3 regions of the Kushneria sp. Sum13 genome follow, and region 3 is predicted to be linked to each of the others. Evidence: predicted binding sites of a transcription regulator. Region 3 holds the regulator's gene; each other region holds the start of a gene.

Region 1 (4,400 bases), 610 kb from region 3:
GTGACAGGCCTTCCTGCGGCTTTTGCGTGTCGGCGGTCTCGCTGGACGGCTGCGCAGCGTCGGGCTGATCGACGCTCTGGTCATCACCGTTTTGATCACAGGCGGTCAGCGTCAATAACAGGGCCGGCACGGCCAGCCACCGATAGCGTGTTGAAAGAGTCATGGGGCTTCCTTTCTTAAGGGGCGATGGTTCTGGGAGACGATGGTCGTCAAGGGGGTCAGGGTGCCGGGGCCGCGGCACCGCGGTAGTGGCTGCGCCAGTAACGCTTGTCGAGGCCTGCGATGGTGACCTGACGCCCGCTGCCGGGGGCGTGGATCATCTGGTTGTTGCCCATGTAGATCCCCACGTGGCTGACGCTGCCTTTTGAGCCAAAAAACATCAGATCCCCCGGGCGGGCGCGCTCGATGTGCTCAAGGCCATCAAACTGCTGCTGCGAGGTACGGGGGATTTCGATACCGGCGGCCTGAAGGCTTGCCTGGGTCAGGCCGCTGCAGTCCACGCCGGCGGGGGTCGTGCCGCCATAGCGATAGGGGGTGCCCAGCGCGTCGCGGGCGTAATTCATGACCAGCACCCGCTCGATCGAGAGATCCTGCTGCTCGGAAATCGGGCCCATCATGTCACTGGTCTGCATCTCGGGGTTGCCGGCACAGCCGGCCAGCCAGAGAAGAGTGATCAGCAGGGACACCTCGCGCAGGCGTCGTATCGGGCGCCGGAGAAGGCAAAAGGCAGCGGACAGTGACATGAGCAGATTCCGATGGGCAGCAAATGTTTCGATATTAACCGCGAGTGTCCCGTCTTTTCGAGTCCTGGCTTGCGTAGAGATGGGAAGGTGTTGAAGTGCGCTTCCGTTTTAGACCCTGTCAGGGTAATAAAACACGACCATGACCGGACAATAAACATAAAAAAACCCGACGGCAGGCCGAAACCGTCGGGTCAGCACCGGTCGAGAGAGCGGTGCAAAAAGGGTAGGGTTTTCTGGATCAGAAGCGGTAGCTGATGCCGCTCATGATGACGACCGGGTCGATGTCCAGGTGCGTCTTGTAGGTCTCGCCGCCGGCGCTGGCGGTCACGTTGGAGTCGATGTCCAGATACCAGGCCGCGGCGTTGATGGCCCAGTGATCATTGATCAACAGATCCACACCGACCTGACCGGCCCAGCCCCAGGAATTGTCCATGTCCATGCTGGCGCCATCGATGTCGACGCTTTCCGCCGAGAAGCGGGTGTAGTTGATGCCGGCGCCGACATAGGGCTGTACGCGGGCATCGGTGCCGCCCAGCGGGTAATACTGCAGCGTCAGCGTCGGGGGCAGGTGCTTGACCGAGCCGCCCTTGTCACCGTCGAGATTGAAGTCATGCTTGATGCGCTGCGCGGCCAGCAGTTCCACGCCCCACTGGTCGAGAAAGCGATAGCCAAAGGTGATCGCGAACCCGCGACCGTCCTTGACGTCGACCTTGTCCACGCCGAGTGAATCGTAATCACCGTTGTCATCTTTCGGTGACACCTTGGCAAGGCCGGCGCGGGTGAAGAAATCGCCCTGACCGTAAGTGGATTCAGCAGCCTGGGCAGTTGTACCCACGGTCACCCCGAGTGCCAGAGCGGCAATGGAAATAAGCGGCAGCGCGCGCATGTGTCTGGTTCCCCTGAACAGGTTTTTTCTGAAGTGGTTCGGGCTCCCCCTCCAGGCGTGATGCACCCGACCCGATCCCTGTAAGTGCCTGACACCATTGTGCCAGGCGAACGCTGTTCATTTATTGACGCACGTCAAAAGAGGTGTGACGGATTGTTTCCGCCCACCGGCTTCAGGGCGCCGGTGGATGGATTAGACTGCGCAGGAGAGTTTTGATGGCAGGCAGGAGAGGGGCGGTTATTCGCCCCAGCCGTGCTGTTTCGCCAGCCCAAAGGCGTGGTTGGCCGCCGGCACGCCGGCATAGGTGGCCACGTGCATCAGGGCCTGGCGCAGTTCCGCCTCGCTGACCCCGGTGCGATGCGCGGTCTTCAAATGCAGTACCAGCTCGCCATCGCGCCCGAGCGCGGCCAGAATCGCCAGCGTGATCAGACTACGCTGGGTGACGGACAGATCCTGACTGCCCCACAGCTCACCCCAGGCAAAGCGGGTGATCATCTGCTGGAACGGCTGATCCAGTGTGGTGGCGTTACTGGAAGCGCGCTCGACATGCTCGGCGCCGAGCACGCGCTTGCGGGTCTCAAGCCCCTCATCATAGGTAACGCCGTGAAGACCAGTGTTGCCAGCACGGGTGCCAAGCCAGGTCATGAGCCGCTGTGCCACGGCCTGTGGCTGTTCGACCGAGGGCACGTGGCCGGCGCCGGCCAGAATCTCCAGCGGTGGTGCCTTCAAAACCTCCGCCAGCGCCTCAAGGGTTTCCGGCGGTGTGGAGAGATCATCGCTGCCACCGAGCAGATAGAGGCCGTCGCGTTCGGCGCTTTCCCTGAGGGCACCTCGCATGTCAAAGCCGGCCAGCATCTCGCATAGCCGCGCATAACTTTCATCATCGGTGCGGGCGAGCTGGGCGCGCCAGCCTTCCACCAGCGCTGCGTTGTCGCGGGTAGTGGCGCTGAACCAGCGGGGCGCCAGCTCACCGGCCATGGCCGCCAGCCCTTCATCGCGGACGCGCTTTGCGCGGGCATGCCAGTTCTCCGGCGTGCCGATGGTGGCGCCGGTGTTGGTCAGTACCACATTGGCCAGACGCTCGGAATGCTGCACCAGCAGATGCTGGCCCAGCGCGCCGCCGATCGAGGTGCCGATAAAGTGAAAGCACTCGGCACCGGCGCTGGACACCAGTGCGAGCAGCTCATCGGTCAGCGACTCAAGCGTCAGGGCTCCGGTGGCGGGGGCGCTGCCGCCGTGGCCCGGCAGATCCCAGGTCAGGACGCGATAGCGGCTCAAAAGGGTGGGCAGCACCTCATCCCAGACGCTCTGGCTCATGCCCAGCGGATGGGCGAGCACCACCAGCGGCGCCGCTTGCGGGCCCAGCAGACGCCAGGCGATGGTACGGCCCTGATGCTCCATGAATGTCATGTGTCTCTCCTGATGATTCGATGGCGTATTGGCCTAGCCCAGCACGGCCAGCGTGGCGAACACGCCGCCGATGGCCAGCCCCGAAATGACCAGCCAGATGATGAGATAGCCCATGATGTCGCGCGCTGAAAGCCCGGCCACGCCCAGCAGCGGCAGGGCCCAGAACGGCTGAATCTGATTGGTCCAGCCGTCGCCCCAGGTGAAGGCCATGATGGTGCGGGCCGGGTCGGCGCCGATGGCAGCGGCGGCTTCCATCATGATCGGCCCCTGAATGGCCCACTGTCCGCCGCCGGAAGGGATGAAGAAGTTGACGATGCCGGCGCACAGAAAGGTCAGAACGGGGAAGGTCGCCGGCGTGGCCACCGAAATGACGGCCTCCGAGAAATGCGTGACCAGCCCGGAGCCGGTCATCATGCCCGCGATGCCGGCATAGAGCGGAAACTGCACGATGATGCCGCGGGCGGCGCTGACGCCTTTTTCCGCCGCGCCCAGATAGGCCTTCGGGCTGCGATGCAGCAAAAGCCCCAGCGCCAGAAAGAAGATGATCACGGTATTGAGATCGATGCTGAAGCTGCCGGCGGCGGCCTGAGCAACCAGATAGAGCGCCGCCATGGCGCCCAGAAACAGGGTCGGCAGGCGGCTGCGCTCAATGCGATCCGACGGCGTGCCGTCACCCTCGTCCGCCTGCGCAGCGGGCTCGGCGCTGGCGTTGTCGGTCATCTGCAGGGTGACGATGTTTTCGGGCTGTCGCTGGCGGGCGAAAAACGCCAGCAGCAGCGCCAGAAGCAGCAGGGTAAGAGCAATGTTCCAGCCGGAATAGAGCGTCTGCGACACCGGCACGATGCCGATGGCGTCTTCCATGAAGTGGCCGGGCGTGGCAATGACCAGCGGAATCGACGAGGACGGTCCGCGCACCAGCTCACCGCCGTAGGCCGCCGCGACCAGCAGCGGGAAGTGGATGCCGGCCACCCGCTGGCCCATTTCGCGGGCCAGGATCGCGCCGGCCACCATGCCAAATCCCCAGTTGAGGTAATAGCAGACAAAGCTGACCACGATGGTCAGCAGGATGGCCTGACGCGGCGACCCGGCATGTCGGGTCAAACCGGACAGCGCGGTCTGCACGACCGGCGTCAGGGCCAGTACGTAGCCGGTCAGCAGCACCAGCGTCATCTGCATGCCGAATTTGAAAAGCTCTGAAAAGCCATCGCCCCAGTACGTCACCATATCGATGGGCGACTGTCGGGTAATGGCCATACCCAGCGCAAACACGATGGCGGTCAGCATCACCGCCAGCACGAAGGCGCTGGGCAGGTAGCGCTGAACGATGCGAACCGACAGATTGGTCACGGCTTCCATGGCAC
Region 2 (4,400 bases), 1.8 Mb from region 3:
CTCATGCTGCTGGCCAGCATCGTGGCGGCACCCAGTACACCCAGTAATCTTTTCATGTCATCGATCTCCCTGGCGGCCCGCACAGGCCACAACCTGTACGAGCCCATGATTATGAATGATCAGCGAACGCGCTCGATCAGCACCTTGAGCTTCTCGACTTCTTCTGCGTTGGGCATTGTCAGCGGTGCACGCACGTTGCCCGCCGGGTAGCCCACCTGAGCGGCACCGGCCTTCACGAGGCTGACCGCATAGCCACGACACGTATCGCGCATGGCAATGAAGGGGATAAAAAAGTCACTGGTCAGGCGCGCCACGGTTTCATGGTCGCCGGCACGCAGGGACTTGTAGAAATGCACGGCCATCTCGGGCACGAAATTGAACACTGCCGAGGAGTAGGTGTTCACGCCGATGGACAGATAGGCTTCGGCAAATATTTCGGCCGTCGGTACGCCACCGATGTAGATCAGGCGGTCGCCCACGGTCTTGATGATGGTATTGAGTGACTGAATATCACCGCGACCATCCTTGAGCCCGATCAGGTTGGGGCACCGCTCGGCCAGCGCTTTCACGGCCTGTGCTTCCAGTGCGCCGTTGGCACGGTTGTAATAGATGACATTGAGACTGGTGGCGTTACAGATTTCAGCAGCGTATTCAACGATGCCTTCCTGTGAACACTCGGTCAGATAAGGCGGCATCAAAAGGATACCGTCGGCACCGGCGGCTTCGGCGGCGGCAGCGTGCGCCTTGGCCATGGTGATGCTCTGACCGGCGCTGGCGATGACAGGGACGCGACCGGCGGTTTCTTCCACGGCCACCCGGACGATTTCACCGAACTCTTCAAGGCCCAGGTTAAAGAACTCACCCGTGCCGCCGGCCACAAACAGCGTGGAAATCTCGTATTCGAGCAGCCATGCAATGCGCTTGCGATAGCTTTCGGCATCGAATTGACCGGCGCTGTCAAAGTCCGTGACCGGGAAGGAAAGCAGGCCATCGCCTGCGGCACGCGTAACGTCAGCTCGTGAAAACGTCATAATGGGTCCTCTGGATTGGCCTGCCCCGCCGCGCGGTGGAGCGTTGTCGTTACTTTGTCATACATCATACTTTTAAAGCCATTATACGAAGGGCATAGACTGCCCCTCGAATCGGGCCTCAAGCCCTGCAGATTTCGAGCGCTGCAAGTCTCAAACACTACGGGTCTCAGCCACTGAAAGTCTGATGGGCGATGGTCCACTTGCGCGCCTGCTCGGTCAGGGTAATGCCAAGGCCCGGGCGGTCCGGCACGATCATGCGACCATTGCGGGTTTCAAGAACTTCATTGAACAGCGGCGCCAGCCAGTCGAAATGCTCGACCCAGGGCTCGGTGGGATAGGCCGCCGCCAGGTGCAGGTGGATTTCCATGGCAAAGTGCGGCGCCAGCTGCAGTCCGGCCTGAGAGGCCAGCGTTGCCAGCTTCAAAAACTGGGTAATACCGCCGATGCGCGGCGCGTCGGGCTGAATGATATCGGCACTGCGGTGCTCGATGAGCCTGACGTGCTCGGCAACGCTTGAGAGCATCTCACCGGTAGCGATCGGGGTGTCCAGCGCTGCCGCCAGTGCGGCATGGCCTTCGGCGTCGTGAGCATCCAGCGGCTCTTCGATCCAGACCAGTTCGTATTTTTCCATGGCGCGGCCAAAGCGCAGGGCGCTGGCGCGATCCCACTGCTGGTTGGCGTCTACCATGAGCGGCACGTTGTCACCGATGTGAGCGCGCACTGCGGCCACCCGCTCCAGATCGATGCGCATGTCGGGCTGACCGACCTTGATCTTGATGCCTGCAATGCCGCTTTCCAGCGAGTGCGTGGCATTTTTGAGCACTTCCTCGATCGGCGTATGCAAAAAGCCGCCGGAGGTGTTGTAGCACTGCACCGAGTCACGATGCGCCCCGATCAGCTTGGCCAGCGGCAGGCCGGCTCGTTTGGCCTTGAGATCCCAGAGCCCGATGTCGATCGCGGCAATTGCCTGAGTGGAGACCCCGCCCCGCCCGACCGATGCCCCGGCCCAGACAAGCTTTTGCCACAGCTTGTCGATGTCGCTGGGGTCTTCGCCGATGATGGCCGGCGCAATTTCGCAGGCATGGGCATACTGCGCATAGCCACCGGCACGCTTGGAATAGCTGAAGCCAATGCCGGTATGGCCATCACGCGTGGTGATCTCGGCAAACAGAAAAGAAACTTCGGTCATCGGCTTTTGCCGACCGGTCAGTACCTTGGCATCACTGATGGGCGTGGCCAGCGGTAACAGGACATGGGAGAAGGTAATCGAGGAAATGGCATCAAAGGACATGGTGACTCCAAGGCACATGGACCGACCCTGAACAAGGCTGCGGCCAGTTGATGTTAGCGCTATCATTGCGCTTTATATCACCTCGCCTGTCAACCGAAACCAAGGTCTAATGTCCCGGGTCATCGTTGACCCGTGGGCGAACCATCAGGTCAGGAAGGCGGTGCCGACCGTGATGCCAGCGTGGTCTGACGTGCCATGATTTCAAAGCCCACATCCAGTACTTCGCCTACCGGCTCAGGATTGGCCACGTTAAAACGCTTCAAAAGATGCTCGGCGGTCAGGCGGCCGATTTCAGCCCCGTCAATACGTACCGTGCTCAATGAAGGCCAGGTGGCCGCGGCAAAGCTCATGTCGCCAAAGCCCATCACCGCCAGCGTTTCAGGGACCACCATGGCGCGGCTCTGCGCCTCGGCAATGACGCCCATGGCCAGCGTGTCCGAACTACACACGATCGCTTCACAGTCGGGCATGTCTGCCAGCAGGGAAGCCGTCGCGGTTCGCCCGCCAACGAGGGTTGCCGGGGTATCGGCCCAGCAGGTCATGACCGCAATGCCCGAGTCAGGACGGGCTGCCTGCTCGGCTTCAATGCGCGCATTGAACCCTTCGGCGCGCTGATGCGAGCGCGGATCATCAGCCATGGCCTGCCCGAAGCGCTGATAGCCACAGGCCAGCAGATAGCCTGCTACCGCGGCCCCGACCTCACGATGAGAAAAGCCAATCAGCATGTCGAGCGGGTCATCACTCATGTCCCAGATCTCGACCACCGGAATACGTGCGGCCTTGAGACGCGCTCGCGTGGCCTCCGAGTGGCGCGTACCGGCCACCACCAGTGCATCCGGCCGCCGGCTCAGCACGGTTTCCACCACCGCGGCTTCCTCTGTTGTCTGATAGCCGGTCAGACCCAGCAGCACCTGATACCCCTCCAGGGCCAGCGTATCGGTAATCGACTGCACCACGTCGGCAAACAGCGAATGCGCCACGGTCGGCACCAGTACCGCCACCATTTTGCTGCGACTCGATGCCAGGGCGCCCGCCACGCGATTGGGAACATAGCCGGTCTCGATAACAGCCCGCTGTACCCGCTCACGGGTGCGCTCGCTGACAAGCTCCGGCTGATTGAGGGCACGCGAGACGGTCATGGCCGCCACACCGGCAGCCGCGGCCACATCGCTCAGGCGCACCGCGCCGGTGGCGCGCGGGTTATCCCGGCCCTGGTGGGCAGACCCGTCAGGGCCGGAATCAAAGGAACGTCCCATGTCATTCTCCAGCGAAACATCGGCAATACAGCAAGGCTCATGGTACAGGCAAGAGATCAGCCCGGATAATACCGCCGCATCAATTGCATTGTCTGACCTGCGCCGCATTTCCTGTCGTGGAGCTGTTCCTGCAACGATGGTCGAAATGATAGCGCTAACAAAACCTGCGTAAGATGTTCCGGCAATCCCACAACCGCCGTGGGTGAAGACGACACTGTCCGACAGTCGTCATGTCTTTACCCCGAGAGGGAACGATCACACATGAAAAAAACACTATCCGTACTGGTCATGGCCACTGCACTGCCCGCCGCCGCATGGGCCGCCGACTACCCGACCAAAAATCTCGACATGATCATACCGGCCTCCCCCGGCGGCGCCGCAGACACCCTGATGCGAGCGCTTCAGCCAGGGCTTGAGTCCTCGCTTGGTCGTACCATCGTGGTGCGCAACATGGGTGCCGGCGGCGGCGCACTGGCACTGACCCGCACGGTCACCGCCAAACCCGATGGCTATACCCTGACGCTGGCCAATAACCAGAATTTCACGCTGGAAGGCCTTGGGAACGTCGACTTCAAGTATCAGGATTTTGACTATCTGGCCCGCATTACCGAAGAACCCTATCTACTGGTCAGTAACAAAAATGACCAGTGGCAGGATGCCAGCGCGCTGGTCGCCGATCTGAAACAAAGTGGCAAGCCACTGCAGGTGGGCACCTCCGGGGTGGGTTCCTCTACCTATGTGGTCGCCTCCATGCTGGGCAGTCAGCTCGGCATCCCGGTTCAGGTAGTCCCCTTCGATGGTGGATCACCGGCCATTTCGGCC
Region 3 (4,400 bases):
GCGCGTTAAATAGGACCAGATTCATACCCTTTTGATTGAGGTGCCCTCATGACCAGTGAACGACCCAAGCGGATCGATGCGACCGATATCTACCACACGACCCGTGCGGTACGACATTGCAGTCTCGACCCTTCCATTCGCTGTCTGGCAGAGCTTCGTACCTCGCAGATCAACGGCGGCTGCGACAACTGTGAAAACCTGCGGGTCAGCGAAGCCGAAGCGCTGGGCATTGATGCCGACAAGCTGCGCGAGCTGGCACGCTGGGCCGATTCCGACCGCTTTACCGCCCGCGAACGTGCAGCCCTTGCCTGGTGTGAATCCTTTACCCATTTTCGTCCGGTCGATGCCAGCACCCGCATGATGGCCATCAATACCTTTTCTCCGCGTGAACTCGCCGACCTGACGCTGGCCATCGAGCTGACCAGCACCATGTCACGCGTGGCACGCCACATGGACAACGACGTCCGCTTCGGTTGATTGATGTGTCCGGCACGAGACGCCGGCATGATTTGATCCAGGTCAGACCTCAAAAATACGATGCTCGTAGCATGGCATGATCACTGCCTGCCACGAGCATCTTCCATGTTGTCACCTGCTCCCCGACCCGCCTTTTCCGATGCGCTTTTCTCGCCGGACCTTGAGCTTCTAAAGCGTCATGACGGCAACGGCCCGCGCTATACGTCCTATCCTCCTGCCACGGCCTTCACCGATCATTTCGGTCCGGAGCAACTGACGCAGGCGCTGGCGCGCAGCAACGCGACCGCGCGGGCGCTGTCGCTTTATGTGCATATCCCCTTTTGCCGACGCATCTGCTTTTACTGCGGCTGCAATCGCATCGCGACCCGCCAGACCAGCATGGCCGAGCCCTATCTGGCCAGACTGACCCGGGAAATGATGCTGATGCGTCGCCATCTCGATGGCGAGCGTGTGGTCGAACAGCTTCACTGGGGCGGCGGCACTCCGACCTTTCTCGATCTGGACCAGATGAGCCGGCTGATGGACCAGCTGGGCGCACATTTCAATCTTTCCACCCATCCCGACCGCGATTTTGCCATCGAGATCGACCCTCGCGAGGCCGACGTTTATACCCTGCGGCATCTGCAGTCACTGGGCTTTAACCGACTGAGTCTTGGCGTACAGGATCTGGACGTGCGCGTGCAAAAGGCGATCAACCGAGTCCAGCCACGCGAGCTGAGTGAAAATCTGATCGATGAGGCGCATCGGCTGGGGTTTCGCTCGCTGAATCTGGACCTGATCTACGGCTTGCCGCATCAGAGCGTGGCAAGTTTTGCCGACACGCTGGATCAGGTGATCGACATGGCGCCGGCACGGCTGTCCATTTTCAACTATGCCCACCTGCCCGAGCGCTTTCTGCCCCAGCGGCGCATCAACAGTGCCGATCTTCCGGACACGGCCACTCGCCTGGCCATCCAGTGCATGACGGTGGAGAAGCTGACGCAGGCGGGCTATGTCCATATCGGCATGGATCACTTTGCCCGACCGGATGACAGTCTGAGCGTGGCACAGCGTGAAGGACAGCTACAGCGCAACTTCCAGGGCTACACCACTCATGCCCGGTGTGACCTGGTGGGCCTGGGCGTGTCGGCCATCAGCCAGGTCGATGATGTCTACGCACAGAACGCCGCACAGCTGGAGACCTGGCAGGCGGCCATCGATAACGGGCAGCTGGCGACCTGCCGCGGCGTACGTCTGAGCGGGGATGACCGGCTGCGCCGCCATGTGATTCATCGTTTGATGTGTGACATGCGTCTGGATTTTGAGGCCATCGAAGCCGACTTTGGCATCAGGGCGTCATACTATTTCGCCAATGTGTTTGAAAGGCTTGCCACCTTTCGGCGAGACGGCCTCATCGAATATGATAAGCACTCGCTTATGGTGACCCCCATGGGAAGACTGTTGATTCGCCAGCTGGCCATGAGCTTCGATACGCATCTTTCGGCCGAACATCGTCAGCAGTTCTCTCGGCTTCTTTAGAAGACCGGGAGGGCTCAACGAGGGCATAACGCCCTCGTTGAGCCCCGGGACACGGGCATGGTTCATCACGACAGCGCCCGGCACACCACTCACACGCACAGGAACATGCCAGGCCAATGAACACCTCTCATCTTCACCAGACGCGCTGTCAGACCTGCTCATTGAGCTCCCTGTGCCTGCCGCTTTCCCTGTCTCTTGACGATGTTGAGCAGTTCGACACGATTGTGCGACGACGCGCGCCGCTGACGCGCGGCGAGACGCTCTACATGCAGGGCGAGGCGTTTGAAAATGTCTACGCCGTACGCAGTGGCAGCCTCAAGCAGACCATCATCGAGGCCGACGGCGAGGAACAGATCACCAGTTTTTATCTGCCCGGCGAGCTGGTCGGTCTGGACAGCATCGACAGCGCCGTCCATCCGGGCTTTCTGACCGCGCTGGAGCGCACCACGGTCTGCGAAATCCCCTTCAAGCGTCTGGAAAGCCTCTCGGAGCATCTGCCGGAGCTTCGCCATCAGCTCTATCGCTGCATGAGCCGCGAAATCGTCGATGATCGCCGCCTGATGCGCCTGTTATCCAGCAAAACGGCCGATGAGCGTCTGGCCAGCTTCTTTCGCAATCTCTCGGTGCGCTTTGATCGTTGTGGCCACAGCGCCGAGCGCTTTCGCCTGCCGATGTCACGCAGCGATATCGGCACCTACCTGGGGCTTGCGATTGAAACCATCAGCCGCGTGCTGGGCCGATTCCAGCAGCAGGGGCTGCTCAATATCCAGGGTCGCCACGTGGAGATTCTGGACATGGCAGCACTGGGCGAGCGCGCCGGTATCGTCGCCCCCTGTTGCAGCCAGCAGCAGCGGGCCTGACGCCTTTGTCCCCTGCCCGTCCTGCAGGCAATAAAAAAACGCCCCGATCATGTCGGAGCGTTTTGCTGTTCCTGTGGCCCTCGACTCAATGCGTGCCGGCCACCGATTCAGGTTCACTAACAACCGAGTCAGGCTCGGCGATCACCGAGTCAGGCTCGGTGACCATCGGCTCGGGTTCAACCCCAACCGATTCAGTCTCACCGATCACACCCTCACCACGCAGTGCCTCGAGAATGACCTCGCGCAGAATGGGCAGATGTGAGCTTTCCAGATCGCGTACGGCACTGACCAGCGTCAGCCGGCGCTGACGTGCCTGATCCAGCAGCGGCTCAAGGTCGCCCGGATTAAGCTCCAGACGATAGCGGCGCTCAAAGGTCGTGCGATCGATTCGCCCGCTTTCCCAGGCATGGCGCAGGCGACGGGAAGGTGCCACGGCGCGATACCACTGCTCGACCGAAAGCTCCTCTTCGCGCTTGCCACGCGGCCAAACCTGATCCACCAGCCAGCGCGCGCCATCCTGCTGGGTCGAGTGCTGATAGACGCGCTTGAGGCGGACATCGCCAATAAGCATATTACCCCCTGAAATCATGTTCCCAGAGCTGAAAGCTCTTCTTCTTTTGAGGTGTCAGCCTGCCAAGAATACACCGGGTGCCAGGTCGTTTCACTCGCCAGGGACGGCTCGGCACAGTCAGCGCTGATCATGATTTCTCATGCCCCATCATCGCATGGGTGACCCCCTGCCCCGACCGCCTGCCAAAATCAGTCGTACTGTTGTGGGCTATCCAGCCACGCAAGGATGGCCCTGGCCACCTCATCAGGGAACTCTTCATGCACCGACAGTCGCCCATGAGACAGGGACACGGTATCGACCCGGGGCAGCGCGCCCATGGCCTGCATTTCAGCGCGAGAGCGCGGTGGCATCTTCTCGCTCATGATCAGGAGCGTGCGAGCACTGGCGCCCCCGAGCGCCGCCACACAGGCCTCACGACTATTGAAGGGGTCCACGGCCCCGGTCACAAAGCGAATTGAGCCATGGCGGGCTCCGGGCGTACGGGCCACGCGACGCTTGGCCGCCAGACGCTCACCCGATAGCCAGTTCGATGCTTCATACACGTGCTCGCCGGCCATGCGCCGTATAAACCAGTTGCTGACGTTGAGACGATAGATGCCCGCACCGATGACCGGGCGATCAAACCAGGCACGCAGATGGCCAAACCAGGGCTTGTGCTCACCGGCCATGGTCGGCAGCGGCCCACGCCAGGTCGGCGCCATCAACACCAGCCGGTCGGCGGCGTCGGGATGCTCCTCAAGATGTCGGATGACCATGCCCGCACCGTGGCCGGCGGCAACGATCATCTCGGGCAGAAAGACGACCTCATCGAGCAGGTGATCGATAAAGGCCGTCAGCATACCCGGTTCGGCCTCCATGAAGGGGCGCGGGCGGTCGCCAAACCCCGGCCAGTCCACCGACACGGTGGTAAAGCGCTCGGCAAGCATGGCCTGCAGGGCGTCCATTTCGTGGCGCGTCGAAATGCTCGACAGCGC

The links. The regulator FNR, encoded in region 3, switches genes on or off when oxygen is low (the NO sensors DNR and NnrR bind a similar motif). The targets are predictions, from matches to a motif close to TTGATNTANATCAA.
Region 1: ACUN8C_RS00535 (OmpW/AlkL family protein) is a predicted target of FNR. The motif match lies at 1,754-1,767, and genes of this name have one in related genera.
Region 2: kdgD (5-dehydro-4-deoxyglucarate dehydratase) is a predicted target of FNR. The motif match lies at 1,086-1,099, and genes of this name have one in related genera.

The regions. Positions count from the first base shown of each region.
Region 1 covers NZ_CP199847.1:112,630-117,029, forward strand. Annotated here, with positions in the region: gene ACUN8C_RS00525 (DUF3298 domain-containing protein) at 1-163, opposite strand, end outside; gene ACUN8C_RS00530 (C40 family peptidase) at 219-743, opposite strand; gene ACUN8C_RS00535 (OmpW/AlkL family protein) at 982-1,629, opposite strand; gene pcaDC (bifunctional 3-oxoadipate enol-lactonase/4-carboxymuconolactone decarboxylase PcaDC) at 1,867-3,039, opposite strand; gene ACUN8C_RS00545 (short-chain fatty acid transporter) at 3,073-4,395, opposite strand.
Region 2 covers NZ_CP199847.1:1,454,174-1,458,573, reverse strand. Annotated here, with positions in the region: gene ACUN8C_RS06845 (tripartite tricarboxylate transporter substrate binding protein) at 1-56, opposite strand, end outside; gene kdgD (5-dehydro-4-deoxyglucarate dehydratase) at 120-1,031, opposite strand; gene ACUN8C_RS06835 (L-talarate/galactarate dehydratase) at 1,198-2,322, opposite strand; gene ACUN8C_RS06830 (LacI family DNA-binding transcriptional regulator) at 2,472-3,578, opposite strand; gene ACUN8C_RS06825 (hypothetical protein) at 3,577-3,750, shown strand; gene ACUN8C_RS06820 (tripartite tricarboxylate transporter substrate binding protein) at 3,840-4,400, shown strand, end outside.
Region 3 covers NZ_CP199847.1:3,216,995-3,221,394, forward strand. Annotated here, with positions in the region: gene ACUN8C_RS14900 (carboxymuconolactone decarboxylase family protein) at 49-477, shown strand; gene hemN (oxygen-independent coproporphyrinogen III oxidase) at 583-1,995, shown strand; gene fnr (fumarate/nitrate reduction transcriptional regulator Fnr) at 2,112-2,855, shown strand; gene ACUN8C_RS14915 (DUF488 domain-containing protein) at 2,941-3,426, opposite strand; gene ACUN8C_RS14920 (alpha/beta fold hydrolase) at 3,615-4,400, opposite strand, start outside.